Regions from separate parts of the Variovorax sp. NFACC27 genome, predicted to be linked through region 1. Evidence: predicted binding sites of a transcription regulator. Region 1 holds the regulator's gene; the other holds the start of a gene.
What was found. Region 1 encodes FliA, which starts transcription of late flagellar genes. Its sites were predicted from a motif close to CTAAAGTTTNNNNNNNNNNNGCCGNTA; they were not measured.
Positions count from the first base shown of each region.

Region 2: a site for FliA is predicted at 4,739-4,765, ahead of ABL840_RS32495 (FlxA-like family protein). Genes of this name have one in related genera too.

Region 1 covers NZ_CP157613.1:6,585,566-6,593,081, reverse strand. Annotated here, with positions in the region: gene flhA (flagellar biosynthesis protein FlhA) at 1-1,086, shown strand, start outside; gene flhF (flagellar biosynthesis protein FlhF) at 1,083-3,590, shown strand; gene ABL840_RS30725 (flagellar biosynthesis protein FlhG) at 3,601-4,401, shown strand; gene ABL840_RS30720 (RNA polymerase sigma factor FliA) at 4,423-5,157, shown strand; gene ABL840_RS30715 (glycoside hydrolase family 15 protein) at 5,254-7,197, shown strand; gene ABL840_RS30710 (antibiotic biosynthesis monooxygenase family protein) at 7,163-7,501, opposite strand.
Region 2 covers NZ_CP157613.1:6,939,115-6,946,630, reverse strand. Annotated here, with positions in the region: gene ABL840_RS32520 (NAD-dependent succinate-semialdehyde dehydrogenase) at 1-510, opposite strand, end outside; gene ABL840_RS32515 (UxaA family hydrolase) at 548-2,071, opposite strand; gene ABL840_RS32510 (tripartite tricarboxylate transporter substrate binding protein) at 2,115-3,110, opposite strand; gene ABL840_RS32505 (LysR substrate-binding domain-containing protein) at 3,251-4,180, shown strand; gene ABL840_RS32500 (universal stress protein) at 4,207-4,653, opposite strand; gene ABL840_RS32495 (FlxA-like family protein) at 4,799-5,146, shown strand; gene ABL840_RS32490 (MarR family winged helix-turn-helix transcriptional regulator) at 5,148-5,696, opposite strand; gene ABL840_RS32485 (tripartite tricarboxylate transporter substrate-binding protein) at 5,886-6,872, shown strand; gene ABL840_RS32480 (mandelate racemase/muconate lactonizing enzyme family protein) at 6,996-7,516, opposite strand, start outside.

The DNA of each region.
Region 1 (7,516 bases):
GAAGCCGCCGCCGTGCAGGCCGCGAACCTCGCGGCATCGTCCGCCGAGACCGCGGAAGCGACATGGGACGACGTGGCCATGGTCGACCCGCTGGGCATGCAGGTCGGCTACCGGCTGATCCCGCTGGTGGATCAGTCGCAGCAGGGCGAACTGCTGGGCCGCATCAAGAGCATCCGCAAGAAGATCGCGCAGGAGGTCGGCTTCCTGGTGCCGGTGGTGCACATCCGCGACAACCTGGAGATCAAGCCCAACACCTACGTCATCACCCTGAAGGACGTGGAGATCGGGCGCGGCGAGGCCTTCCCGAACCAGTGGATGGCCATCAACCCGGGCCAGGTGACGGGCTCGCTGCCCGGCACGCCCACGCGCGACCCGGCCTTCGGCCTCTCGGCGGTGTGGATCGACTCCAGCCTGCGCCAGCAGGCGCAGGTGTACGGCTACACGGTGGTCGATGCCTGCACGGTGATGGCCACGCACCTGAACCACCTCATCCAGACGCATGCCGCCGAGCTGCTGGGCCGCCAGGAAGTGCAGCAGCTGCTCGACCAGATCGCCAAGACCGCGCCCAAGCTCACCGAAGACCTGGTGCCCAAGGTGCTGTCGCTCAGTACGCTGCACAAGGTGCTGCAGAACCTGCTCGACGAGGAAGTGCCGATCCGCGACATGCGCACCATCCTCGACGTGATGGCCGAGTACGCGCCGACCGTCAAGGACCCGACCGAGCTCACCACGCTCACGCGCCTGGCGCTGGGCCGCGCGATCACGCAGCAGCTCTTCCCGGGCGACACCGAGATGCAGGTCATCGGCCTGGACGGCTCGCTCGACGGCGTGCTGCAGCAGGCCCTGGGCAACAGCAGCGGCATCGAGCCCGGCATTGCCGACAACCTGCTGCGGCAGGCGCAGGCCGCCATCGTGCGGCAGGAGCAGATGGGGCTTGCGCCGGTGCTGGTCGTGCAGCACTCGCTGCGCGTGCTGCTGTCGCGCTTCCTGCGGCGCAGCCTGCCGCAGCTCAAGGTGCTGTCGCACGCCGAGATTCCTGATTCCCGAACCATCAAGGTCACCACCGCCATCGGAGGACGAGGTTGAATTCCCCCCAACAGACAGACGTGCGCACCACCGCGCGCAAATTCGTCGCGGCCACCAGCCGCGAAGCCCTGCGACTGGTGAGGGAGGCGCTGGGCGCCGACGCCATCGTGCTCACGCATCGCGCGACCGCCGAGGGCGTGGAGATCGTCGCCATGGTCGAGGGCGAAGTGCAGGGCGTGCTGCAGGGCAGCGCGGCCGCGAAGCCCGTTGCAGCCGTTGCCCCTGTTGCGGCACCGGCCGTTCGTGTGGCACCCGCTCCTTTGCCGGTCGCCTCGATGCCCGCGCCGCTGCCTGCGCCTGCGCCCGTGCAGGTCCACGCGCCCGCCGCCGCACCAGCCGACACCGTGCTCGAGGAGCTGCACTCCATGCGCGGCATGATCGAGGAGCAGCTCGCCAGCGTCGTGTGGAACGACAGGCAGCGCCGCGACCCCGTGCGCGGCCGCCTGCTGCGCACGCTGCTCGGCGCCGGCTTCAGCGCGCGCCTGTCGAAGGCCATGCTCGAGAAGCTGCCCACCGGCCGTACCTACGCCGAGGGCATGGCCTACGTGCGCTCGGAGCTGATCCGCGCCGTGCCCGTGCATGAGGACGAGGACGCGCTGTTCGCCGCGGGCGGCGTCTATGCGCTGATGGGCCCCACCGGCGTGGGCAAGACCACCACCACCGCCAAGCTGGCCGCGCGCTGCGTGATGCGCTTCGGCGCCGACAAGCTCGCGCTGGTGACCACCGACAGCTACCGGATCGGCGCCTACGAGCAGCTGCGCATCTACGGCCAGATCCTCAACGTGCCGGTGTACGCCGTGAAGGACGCCGCCGATCTGCACCTGGTGCTGCAGGACCTGCGCGAGAAGCACATGGTGCTGATCGACACCGTCGGCATGAGCCAGCGCGACCGCGCCGTGCCCGAGCAGATCGCCATGCTGGGCCAGAGCCCCAGGCCGGTGAAGAAGCTGCTGCTGCTCAACGCCACCAGCCACGGCGACACGCTCAACGAGGTGGTGCACGCCTACCGCCACGGCAACGAGCTGGCCGGCTGCATCTTCACCAAGGTGGACGAGGCCACGCACCCGGGCGCGCTGATCGACACCGTGATCCGCCACCGCCTGCCGGTGCACTACATCTCCAGCGGCCAGAAGGTGCCCGAGAACCTGATGCAGGCCGACCGCACGCAGCTGGTGGACAGCGTGTTCCAGCCGCGCCAGCACAGCCCGCTGTTCGTGCCCGCCGAGAGCGACCTGCAGGAAGACGCTGCCGCCGCGGCGGGCGCCTCGCAGCAGGTGGCCCGCGCGCAGGGCGAGACCGACCTGCTGCGCCTGAAGTACCAGAACCTGATCCGCGCCATGGCGCACGACGCGCAGGAGCTGGCCACCACCGCGAGCGCGCTGGCCGGCGCGCAGATCGGCTTCGAGCGCGCACGCGCGCTATGGCGCCAGGCCGGCGACGAGGAAGCGGGCCAGAAGGCCGTGCTGCAGGACCTGCTGGTGCACGCGCGCGGCGAAGTGGCCGCCGCCTGCGAGACCCATGTGCTCGCGCTATGCGGGCAGGTGGGACTGCGATCGAACGAGGGCGGCGACGCCTACGAATGCCACGGCAGCCTGCTGCTGTCGGACCGCACGGGCCTGCCGCTGGCGGCGCCCAACCAGTGGCTCTCGACGGCCGCCACGCGCGGCATGAAGGACGCCGCGCGCAAGCCCGGCGCACGCCAGGTTCCGTGGCTGCGCCAGCAGGACTTCGGCAGTCGGCCGCTGGTGCACCTGCTGACCCGCCTGCCCGGCATCGAGGCGATGGTGCAGTGGCAGGCCGCGGGCCAGCGCTGGCTGGCGCGCGCGCCGGGCTCCACCGCCGTGATCGACATGCGCACCGGCGCACCCGACACGCTGGCGCGCATGGACTTCGAATTCGGCGAAGCGCGGCCCGTGCGCTTCCGCGGCAAGGCGGCGCTGCTCGCCGAGTCGCATGCCGACGTGGTGCTGCGTTTCAATGCGGCCGCCCTGGCGGCGGGCATCGCCCGCGACGAGATGCCGGCGCTGCGCTGCGTCGCAACGCGCGTGGTCGATGCGCGCACCGGCAATGTGCTGGCGCAGGTGCACGCGCTTTCGAACATCGGCTCCGAGGTTTCCGCGCGCCAGCTCGCGCAGTGGCTGGGCTGGGCGGTGGATGCCGAGCCCTGCTTCCGCCTGCTGCGCGACGGCGTGCAGCTCGTGGGCGGCATCGGCGAGCTGGGCGACCCGGACATCATGAAGCGGCTCCTGATCGCCGGCCAGATGAGCACCACCGTGTGGCGGCTGCTGCAGGCCGAGGGCGAGTGGGCCGACCGCGCGCGCGCGCTGCTGGGCCAGCTGATGGGCCGCCCGGCGCGCAACGGCCGCGCCATGAGCGGCAGTGCGCTGTATGCGGGCGTGGGCAAGCTCTTCCTGCTGCTCGATGCGCTGGGCACCGAATCGACCGCGCCCGTGCAGGCGCCGCGCGAGCCCGCGAAGCCGCAGAAGCTGGAGAAGCAGGATTGAGGGTGGCGCAATGAACAAGCTGGTTGCGGATCAGGCGGACGGCCTCCGGCGCCTGCTCGCGCCGATGCAGGCGCGCGTGGTCGCGGTGGCCGGCATGGGCAGCGGCGCGGGCGGCACCACCATCGCGATGAACCTCGCGGTGGCGCTGGCGGGGCAGGGCCGCAACGTCCTGCTGCTCGACGAGCACTGCCCGGCCGAAGGCTCGGCGTGCGAGGTCTGGGATATCGACCCGCTGGGCAGCCTGGCCGACGTGGCCGGCGGGCGCCTGACGCTCGACGGCGCCGAGGTGCGCGCGGCCTGCGGCGTGCGTGTGCTGCCGGCGCCGCCCGGCGCGGTGCATGGCGCAGGCAACGATCCGCGCAGGTTCTGGTACGACGGCTTCGTCATCGTCGATGCGGCCTTCGACCGCGAGGGCCGGCTGTCGGCGCTCGCGCAGGGCGCGGACGACCTGCTGCTGGTGCTGCAGCCGCACCCCTCGTCGGTCACCTCGGCCTATGCGGGCATCAAGCACCTGCAGCGAGCGCATGGCATGAGCCAGATGCGCTTCCTGGTCAACGGCGTGGTCGACGTCCAGGCCGCGCGCCAGATCATGAACAACCTCGCCCATGCCGGCAGCCGCTATCTCGCGCTGTCGCTGCAGCCCGCCGGCTGGGTGCGCTTCGATCCGCTGGTCGCCGATGCCTGGCGGCTGAAGAAGACCATCGCCGAGGCCTTTCCCGCGAGCCACGCGGCGATCGACCTGCGTCGCGTCGCAGGCGAGATGGACGGCTGGCCGTGGCGCGCGGCCGAGCCCCAGCAGGCCGTGGCCTGAGCCCAGGAAGGACGGAACGCCGTGTACACCGCACAGGGAACCATCGAGAAATCTCACCTGCTGGCGCAGCACCAGCCGCTGGTGCGCCGCATCGCGCTGCAGATGATGGCCAAGCTGCCCGCCAGCGTGGAGCTGGACGACCTGATCCAGGCAGGCATGCTCGGCCTGCTGGACGCATCCAGCCGCTACCAGGACAACCGGGGCGCGCAGTTCGAGACTTTCGTCAGCCAGCGCATCCGCGGCGCCATGCTCGACGAACTGCGCGCCGCCGACTGGGGCTCGCGCGGCCTGCGCCAGTCGGCGCGCGGCATCGAGAAGGCGATCCAGGCGCTGGGCCACAAGCTCGGGCGTTCTCCCACCGAAGGGGAGATCGCCAGGGAGCTGAAGATGGACATCGAGGCGTACCAGTCGCTGCTGCAGGAGATTCAGGGCTGCCAGCTGCTGTACGTGGAAGACTTCTCCAAGGACGACGCCGACAACGCCTTCCTCGACAGCCATTCGCAGGACGCGCGCAAGGACCGCCGCAGCAGCGACGACCCGCTGGAGCAGCTGCTGGAAAGCGGCTTCCGCCACCAGCTGGTGGACGCCATCTCGGCGCTGCCGGAACGCGACCAGCTGCTGCTGAACCTCTACTACGAGGAAGAGCTGAACCTGCGCGAGATAGGCGCCATCCTCGAAGTGAGCCAGTCGCGCGTGTGCCAGCTGCACAGCCAGGCGATCAGCAGGTTGCGGGCGAAGCTGAAGGACCTGCTCTAGGCTGCCCTCCGGGGCACGCCGATTGGGTCTTGTCCGTCAGCAATGCGCGCCCTGCGCTGGCGCGCCGTGCCCGCGCGGGCGGCAAAGCTCGGGCTCTTGCCAAAGACCTCCAAGCAACCTTCCGTCAAGCTGCACGGCGACCGCCCCATCGGCGACTACGCGCTCATCGGATCGACCCACAGCGCGGCGCTGGTGCACCGCGGCGGCGACATCGAGTGGCTGTGCCTGCCGCGCTTCGATTCCGCGGCGATGTTCGCCAGCCTGCTCGGCGACGAGCGCAACGGCCACTGGTCGATGCGCGCGACCGACCGCAAGGCGCGCATCGCGCGGCGCTATCTGCCGGGCACCGTGGTGCTGGAGACGACGATTCACGTGGCCGGCGGAACGGCCGTCGTCACCGACTTCATGCCTCGCCCCGCGCTCGACGGCACGCACGAGGTGGTGCGCATCGTGCGGGGCGTGCGCGGCACGGTCGCCATGCACACGGAGTTCCGCATTCGCTTCAACTACGGCGAGTGGTGCCCGTGGATGGACCGGCGCGACGGCGCGGTGTTCGCCACGGCCGGGCCCGACTCCGTGCGCATCAGCTCCGGCGTGCCACTGACCAACGAGAACTTCGCGAGCTTCGCCGACTTCACCGTGTCGGCGGGCCAGTCCATCGCCTTCAGCCTCGACTGGTTTCCCTCGCACCTCAAGCCGCCCGTGACGCGCGACGCCAATGCGCTGCTGGCGCGCACCGTCGCCGAATGGAGCGCGTGGACCGAACGCTGCGGCTACCACGGCGAGTTTCGCGAGCCGGTGATGCGCTCGCTGCTCACGCTCAAGGCGCTCACCTACGAGCCCACCGGCGGTATCGTCGCCGCGCCCAGTGCATCGCTGCCCGAGCTGCCCGGCGGCGAGCGCAACTGGGACTACCGCTTCTGCTGGCTGCGCGACGCGGCGCTCACGCTCTACGCGCTGATCGGCTCGGGCTACGTGGAGGAGGCCAGCGCCTGGCGCTGGTGGCTGATGCGCGCGGTCGGCGGCTCGCCCGAGGAGCTGCAGGTGATGTACGGCCTGCACGGCGAACGTTCGCTGACCGAGCTCGAGCTCGGCTGGCTGCCCGGCTACGAAGGCAGTCGCCCGGTGCGCATCGGCAACGGCGCGCACGGGCAGCGGCAGCTCGACGTCTACGGCTCGGTCATCGCGGCCTTCCATGCGGCGCGCAAGGCCGGGCTGGCGGACATGGACAAGCTGTGGCCGCTGGAGCGCGCCATCGCGAAGCAGCTGATGGATCTGTGGCGGGAGCCCGACTCCGGCCTGTGGGAAGTGCGCGGCGAGCCGCGCCACTTCGTGCACTCCAAGGTCATGTGCTGGCTGGCCTTCGACCGGGTGATCGCGAGCGCCACCGAGTTCGGGCTCGAAGGCCCGGTCGATCGCTGGCGGGAAGTGCGCGACGAGATCCACGCCGAGGTCTGCGCGCGCGGCTACGACGCCGCGTCCAATTCCTTCATGCAGTACTACGGCGCCGATACGGTGGACGCCGCGCTGCTGTGGATGCCGCTGATCGGCTTCCTGCCGATCAACGACCCGCGCGTGCAGGGCACCATCGCGCGCATCGAGAAGGAGCTGATCTTCAACGGGCTGGTGTACCGCTACCGCACCGAGAAGGGCGTGGACGGGCTCGGCGGCGGGGAGGGCGCCTTCCTCGCATGCAGCTTCTGGCTGGCGAACGTGTATGTCGCCATGGGCAGGCTGCGCAAGGCGCGGGCGCTGTTCAAGCGGCTGCTGGCGCTGGCCAACGACCTGGGGCTCTACGCCGAGGAATACGACCCGGTGGCGCGCAGGCAGCTCGGCAATTTTCCGCAGGCCTTCTCGCACATCGGGCTGATCAACAGCGCGCATGCGCTGGTGTCGGCGGCCGGCGGGGTGTGGGAGCTGGCGGACATGGACGGCAAGGCGTCGTCGAAGAAGGCGGCGAAGAAAGCGGTGAAGAAGAGCGAGAAGAGCGAGAAGAGCGCTCCGCTCAAGAGGCCGAGAGCGCGAACTCCCCGGCGCTGAACACCGTGTGGAAGACCGTGCCGTCGAACATCTCGAACAGCTTCTTCGAGACTTCGCGGCTTTCGTAGCGCACGGGCGAGTCGAGCGCGCGGGCGATGTCCTCGCGGCTCGCCCAGCGGATGGCCACGACCATCGCCAGCTCGGGGTCGTTCACGTCGCTTTCGACCTGGCGCAGTACGCGCACCTCGAGCGCGCCGGGAAAGCGGGTCCACAGCGGCACGAGCCTTTCGTGCACGTGGCGGTCGAAGGCCTCTTCCATGCCGGCCTTGACCCGGCCCCTGAAGAATGCGCAGCGGATGAACATGGGTTTCTCCTTGCT
Region 2 (7,516 bases), 350 kb from region 1:
CGCGATCTTGCGCGCGATCATCGCGGCCGGGAAGTTCCACGGCGTGATCGCGGCGACCACGCCCACGGGCTCGCGCAGCGCGAGCATGCGCCGGCCGGTCACCGGTGCGGGAATGATCTCGCCGTTGGCGCGCGTGGCTTCCTCGGCGAACCATTCGATGTAGCTGGCCGCGTAGGCGACCTCGCCGCGGCCCTCGGCCAGCGGCTTGCCCTGTTCGCGGGAGATGAGGCGGCCCAGGTCTTCCTGGTGCGCCATCACGAGGTCGTTCCAGCGCTTGAGGATCTGGGCGCGTTGCTTGGCGGGCACGGCGCGCCAAGCGGGGAAGGCGGCGTGCGCCGCGTCGGTGGCCGCGCGTGCGTCGGCTGCATCGGAATCGGGAACCTGCGCGACCAGCGTGCCGATCGCCGGATCGGTCACGTCGAGCGTGCGGCCGGAGGCGGTGCGCAGCCACTCGCCGGCGATGAAGTTTTCGGTGCGTTGCAGGTCGGGGCGCGAGAGGGTCAGGGGCATGGGGGTTGCGTCTTGCATTTTTTCTTGAACGGCGGGCTCAGCTCACGATGCCCAGGTGCCATGGCACGAACTCGTGATCGCCGAGGCCCAGCGTCTCGCTTCTGGTCGGCTCGCCCGAGGCGTGGCGCAGGATCTGCTCGAAGATGTGCCGGCCCAGTTCGGGCACGGAGAGTTCGCCGTCGATCACCACGCCGCAGTTGATGTCCATGTCTTCCTCCAGGCGCCTGAACATCGGCGTGTTGCTCGCGAGCTTGATCGTCGGCGCGGGCTTGCTGCCGAACATCGAGCCGCGCCCGGTGGTGAAGCAGATCAGCTGCGCGCCGCTGGCGATCTGGCCGGTGACGGCCACCGGGTCGTAGCCCGGCGAATCCATGAAGACGAAGCCCGGCTCGTCGATGGGTTCGGCGTATTCGTACACCGCGCGCAGCGGCGTGGTGCCGCCCTTCATGGCGGAGCCCAGCGATTTCTCGAAGATGTTGGCCAGGCCGCCGGCCTGGTTGCCGTGGCCCACCACGCCGTTGAACTGCGCGTTCTGGCCGGCCGCGTAGCGCTCCCACCAGGCGAGGCGGTCGAGCAGCTTCTGCCCGACCTCGGGCGTGGCGGCGCGGCGCGTGAGCATGAATTCGACACCGTGGATCTCCGGCGTTTCCGACAGGATGGCGGTGCCGCCGTGACGCACCAGCAGGTCCATCGCCGCGCCCAGTGCAGGGTTGGCGGTGATGGCCGAGAAGCCGTCGGAGCCGCCGCATTCGAGCCCGATCTTCAGATGATGCGCGCCGACGCGCGTGCGCTGCGCCGCATTGGCCTCGGGCAGCATCTCCTCGATCGCGCGGATGCCGGCCTCGATGGTCGCGCGCGTGCCGCCCACCTCCTGCATCACCAGCGTGCGCATCAGCCGGCCCGCCTGGAGGCCCTGCGAATCGACCAGCGCATCGACCTGGTTGCGCTCGCAGCCCAGACCCACGATGAGCACGCCGGCCAGGTTCGGATGGCGCGCGTAGCCCGCCAGCGTGCGGCGCAGCACGTCGAAGTGCTCGCTCGGCGACGACATGCCGCAGCCGCTGGTCTGCGCGAATGCGGCCACGCCGTCCACGTTGGGAAACGCCGCCATGCGCTCGGGCGTGAAGTGCGCGGCGATGCGCTTGATCACGGTGGCCGAGCAGTTCACCGACGAGAGGATGCCGATGAAGTTGCGCGTGCCGACGCCGCCACCGGGCCGCTCGAAGCCCATGAAGGTCGCGCGCTCGGCTTCGGGCACGAAGTCCACGGGCCGCACGTCCTGGCAGAAGGCCGGGTCGCGGTAGCTGTCGACCAGCGTGAGGTTGTGGCTGTGCACGTAGTCGCCGGCCTGCAGGTCGCGCGAGGCCACCCCGATCACCGTGTCGTACTTCCTTACCTCCTCGCCGGCCGCGATGGCGCGCGACGCGATCTTGTGGCCGGCGGGAATCTGCGCCCTGGCGCGCACGCCGAACTCGGCGATCGCCTCGCCCAGGGCGATGGCGTTCTTGGCGACCAGCACGTTGTCGTTCGGATGCAGGCGAAGCAGGGGGCTGTCGTTCATGAAGAAAAAGGAATGGAAAGGTGCTTGCGGATGGAAGGCTTGCTCAGCCCTTTTCCATCAGCTCCTTGAGGTTGAGCTTGCGAATGAGCTCGGTCTCCTGCCGGTAGACGGCCTGCACGTACTTCTGGTACTCGGGGCCGTCCTGGTACATGACGGGGGCGTCGATGCTTTCCGCCACCTTGCGGAATTCCTCGCTGTTGACGGCGGTGCGGAACGCATCGCGCAGCTTCTTCTCGACCGCCGGCGGCAGGCCCTTGGGCGCGCCGATGCCGTTGGGCGCTTCCACCACCACGTCGTAGCCGAGCTCCTTGAGCGTGGGCGTGTCCTTGAAGCGCGGCGTGCGCGTCTCGCCCCAGGTGGCGAGCAGGCGCAGCTTGCCGCTTTCCACGTGCGGCGCCCAGGAGCTGCTGTCGGCCAGCATGTCGACCTGTTCGCCCAGCACGTCCTGCAGCGCGGCCGAGCCGCCCTTGTAGGCGATGGCGTTGAACTTCACGCCGGCCGCCTGCGCGAACTGCTCCATGCCGACGTGCGTCGCGCCGCCGATGCCGGCATGCGCATAGGTCACGGTGCCGGGGTGGGCCTTGGCATGCGCCACCACGTCGCGAAGAGACTTGAACGGCGAGCGCGCGGGCACCGCGATGCCGAAGGTCTGGCCCGAAGTGCGTGCGAGGTAGGTGAGATCTTTCAGCGGATCGAGCTGCACGGTGCCGATCTGGGAGAAGCGCGTCACGGAGATCGGTATCTGGCCGATGGTGTAGCCGTCGGGCCGTGCCGAGGCCAGTGCCTTGGTGCCGATCATTCCCGAGGCGCCCGCGCGGTTCTCCAGCGCGATGGGCTGGCCGAGCTCGCGTGACGCGATCTGGCAGATGATGCGCATCGACCTGTCGGCCGTGCCGCCCGCGGGCCATGGGCAGATGAATGTGAGGGGACGTTCGGGGTAGTCGGCTGCCAGCGCGCGTGCTGGTGTGCTGGCGAGTGCGGCGGCGCCCAGGCCGCCCAGCACGAACTGGCGGCGTGCCAGCTTGCGAGGGGTTTTCATCGTTGTCTCCAGGAATCGTTGTTCGGCAGGCAGGGCGGATTCTTCCGGAGACAATCATTGCCATCCAATGAAATAGCGGACTCTCTTCATGAGCTTGAGGTTATGAAGAGAAAGAAGGCCGCATGACGCCCCACGACACCATGAGCCAGATCGACCGCGTGCTTCGCTCCAACCTCAAGCTGCGCCACCTGCAACTGCTGGTAGCGCTCGACGAGTTCCGCCACCTGGGCCGCGTGTCGGAGTTCCTTTCGATCACGCAGCCGGCCGTCTCGAAGATGCTGGCGGAGATCGAGCGCATGTTCGACCTGAAGCTGTTCGTGCGCTCCACGCGCGGCACCGAGCCCACGCCCTACGGCGCGACGGTGGTGCGCTTCGCGCGCTCGGTGCTGGCCGACTACCAGCGCACGCGCGACGAGATCGACGCCGTGGCCAGCGGAGGCGCGGGCCGCACCAGCGTCGGCGCGATGGTGGTGGCCACGCCGAGCCTGCTGGTGCAGGCCATCCAGCGGCTGAAGAAGCAGTCGGCGCTGACCACCGTGATGGTGGAGGAGGGCGACCTCACGCGGCTGCTGCCCCGCCTGCGCGTGGGCGAGCTCGACCTGATCGTCGGCCGGCTGGAGCCCGGCTATGCATCGCCCGACCTGGAAACCGAGGCCCTCTACGCGGAGCCGATGTGCATCGTAGTGGGCCCGGAGCATCCGCTGGCGAAGGCTTCCAGGCCCAGCTGGGCGATGCTCGCCGGGCTGCCCTGGGTGGTGCCGCCGCCGTGGGCTTCGTCGCGCTCGAAGCTGGCGCAGATGTTCTACAAGCATCGTCTCGTGCCGCCGGCGGACATCGTCGAGACGGCTTCGTTCCTCGTGACGCTTTCGGTGATGCACCAGCGGCCGGCCGTCGGCTTCCTGGCGCGCGGCGTCGCCCGGCACTTCGCGAAGCAGGGACAACTCTGCATCCTGAAGATCGACGTGCCGATCGAACTCCCGCCAGTGGGCATCATCACGCTGCGGGGCCGTTCGCAGACGCCGGCCAGCCAGCTGCTGATGGACTGCCTGCGCAAGGTCGCGCCGAAATAGGAAACAGGAGGCAGGAGACCGTTCCGTCAGCGCAGCACCAGCACCGGGATGTGCGAGTGCGTCAGCACGTGCAGCGTCTCGCTGCCCATCAGCAGGCGCGCGAGGCTGCGGCGTCCGTGCGAGGCCATCACGATCAGGTCGCACTGCTGGTTCTTCGCGGTGGTGATGATGGCCTCGGCCACCTGGTTCGACCGCATGACGATGGCCTGCGCGCTGCGCACGCCCTTGGCGAGTGCCGAAGCCGCCACCTTGTCGACCAGCTGCTGCGCGGCCCGGTCGGTGTGCGCCTGCGATTCCTGGATGTCGCGCTGGCTCAGCATCATCGAGCCCTCGAAGTAGCCGACCGGCTCGATGTGCGCGACGGTGACGCTCACCAGGTCCGCATTGGTCAGAAGAGCCAGGTCGATGGCGGCTTTGACCGCTTGCTCCGACAGCGCCGAGCCGTCGGTCGCGACAAGAACACGCTTGTACATGGCAGGCTCCTTGGCCCCCGGCACCGCGGGTGCCCACACTTCAGTCTAGTTCGCGATCGCGGCCATGCAAGCCGGGCAGGCTACCCTTCATTTTTCGTGCCGGCTGCCGATAACTCCTGCTCGTACACGAAAAAGGAGGATCGAAATGGTGAATGCCATCGGTGCAACCGGCAGCGCGAGAAGCGGGGGCGACGTGAACGTCGAGATTGCGAAGATTCAACGCCAGATCACGGCGACGCAGAAGCAGATCAAGGAAACACAGGGCCTGCTGCTCAGCACGCCCGAAGGCGATGCGCGCAAGATGGTCCAGCAGCAGCTCCAGGCGCTGGCGGCCCAGCTGGCCATGCTGCAGCAGCAGATGAACGCGCTGCGCATGGGCGCCGTCCAGAAGAGCGCCATGGCGTCGATGGAGGAAAGCGCCTCCGCCTCGCAGCGTGCCGGCAACGGCAGCCGCAACGCTTCGATCGGCGGCATCGTGGACGTGCAGGCCTGATTCAGCCTCCGCGCTCGGGCCACCGGTGCCGCGTGCCGCCGGAGCGCCGGTCGGCCTTCTCCGCCACCACGCCCTGCGCGAGAAGCTCTTCCCCGCGCTGCTCGAGGTGCTGCAGGCAGCGCAGGAAGGCCTCCATGTCCGCGGGCGCGATGCCTTCCAGCAGCTCGGTGTTCAGCCCCGCGATGCGCGGGAAGAGTCCGCCGAACAGCTGCTGGCCCGAGGCGCTCAGCCGCACGTGCACCTCGCGCCGGTCTTCCGCGTTCTGGCGGCGGTGCACCAGCTTCTTCTCGACCAGGCTGCGCAGTCCGCGCGAGGTGCGCACCCGGTCCAGGTGCAGCTGCGCGGCGAGCGCCGACGACGTCATCTCGCCTTCTTGCGCGAGCGTGGCGATCATTCCCCATTCGCGGCGCGTGATGCCGAAGCCGCCCTCGACCAGCCGGGTGGCCATGCCGCTGCCCGCGCGCACGGCGCGCGCCATGCGATAGAGCAGCAGGTCGTCCAGGGAACGGGGCGCGCGCAACGCTCCTGCATCGGGAAAAGCTTGTTGCATATGGGTGGCGGAACGGCGGGGTGAGTGTGGTTCGCCCGCCTCGGCGGGCAGTTGATTGATTAGATCAACTGTTTGCCCATACGTATAAACCAGTAACAAATTTGAACGAGCGGAAACAGTCTTGACGCGCGATTTTCGCCGTGAAACCCGCGCCTTCCCGTTCACGACAACTGTCCCGCAGGAGATCCGATGCCCGCATTTCTTTCCAGGCGCAAGCTCATCATGGCAGGGGGCATGGCCCTTGCCGCTTGCGCTCCCCTGGCCCATGCCCAGGCGCCCGCCGCGCTGGACGGCGGGCCGCTCACCCTTGTGGTCGGCTATGCGCCGGGCGGCAGCACCGACCGCATCGCGCGGCTGATCGCCGAGCGTCTCGGGCCGAAGCTCGGCGTGCAGGTGAGCGTGGAAAACCGCCCGGGCGAGGGCGGCCGGCTCGCGGCCAAGGAAGTGAAGCGCGCGCCCGCCGGGCAGAACGTGCTGATGCTGGGCAACCCCGCCGTGATGGTGGTCGCGCCGCTGGTGTTCAAGGACGCGGGCTACGACCCAGACAAGGACTTCGTGCCCGTCTCGCAGGTCAGCAGCTACGACTTCGCGCTCGCGGTCGGCCAGAAGCTCCAGCTCGACCGCGCGATGTTCCTGGTGGGCCGGCTCTGGGCGCATCCGGAAGAGGCCGTGTTCGGCGTGCCCGCCACCGGCAGCCTGCCCCACTTCTTCGGCCTGATGGTGGGCGACGCCCTGAGCGTGCAGCCGCAGATCAAGGGCTACGGCGGCTCCGCGCCGCTGGCGGCCGACCTGAGCGGAGGCAGCCTGCCGATCGCCATCGACACGCTCGACTCGCTCTATCCGCAGCACGTGGCCGGCAAGATCCGCATCCTCGCCACCTCGGGCAAGAAGCGCGCGAGCTTCGCGCCCAACATCCCGATCTTTCGCGAGGCCGGCATGAAGATCGATGCCGACGGTTGGAACACCTTCTTCGCGCCCAGCTCGATGGCGCCGGCCAGGGTGCAGCTGCTGGCCAACTCGATCCGCGACGTCATGAAGGACCCGGGCCTGCAGAAGGCGGCCGACGCGCTCTTCATCACGCCGGTGGTCAGCAACGCGGCCGAGACCGCGCAGATGCTCAAGGCCTATCGCGCGCAGTGGGAGCCGGTGGTGCGCCGCTCCGGCTTTCAGCCCTGAACTTGATACTCCCCCCAGGCTTCGCGCACTTCGTGTCGCTTCGCCAACCCCCCTCGCCGGGGGGCGACACCTGCGGCCCGGCAAAGCCGGTTCCGCGGTGTCCCGCGAATGGGCTGCGCTGGTTCAGGCGGCGAGGGCTCGCATCTCGGAGATCAGGTCGGCCTTGCCTTCGAATCCGATGCCGGGCAGCGGCGGCAGGGTGACGTAGCCGTTGTCCACTTTCACGCCGTCGGGGAAGCCGCCGTAGGGCTGGAACAGGTCGGGGTAGCTCTCGTTGCCGCCGAGGCCGAGGCCGGCGGCGATGGCCAGCGACATCTGGTGGCCGCCGTGCGGGATGCAGCGCGAGGGCGACCAGCCGTTCTCCTTCAGCATGTCGAGCGTGCGCAGGTATTCCACGAGACCGTAGCTCAGGGCGCAGTCGAACTGCAGCCAGTCGCGGTCGGGGCGCATGCCGCCGTGGCGGATGAGGTTGCGCGCGTCCTGCATCGAGAACAGGTTCTCGCCCGTGGCCATCGGGCCGGCGTACACCTCGCCGAGCTTGGCCTGCAGTTCGTAGTCGAGCGGGTCGCCGGCTTCCTCGTACCAGAAGAGCGGGTATTGCGAGAGCGCGCGACCGTAGTCGACGGCCGTCTGCAGGTCGAAGC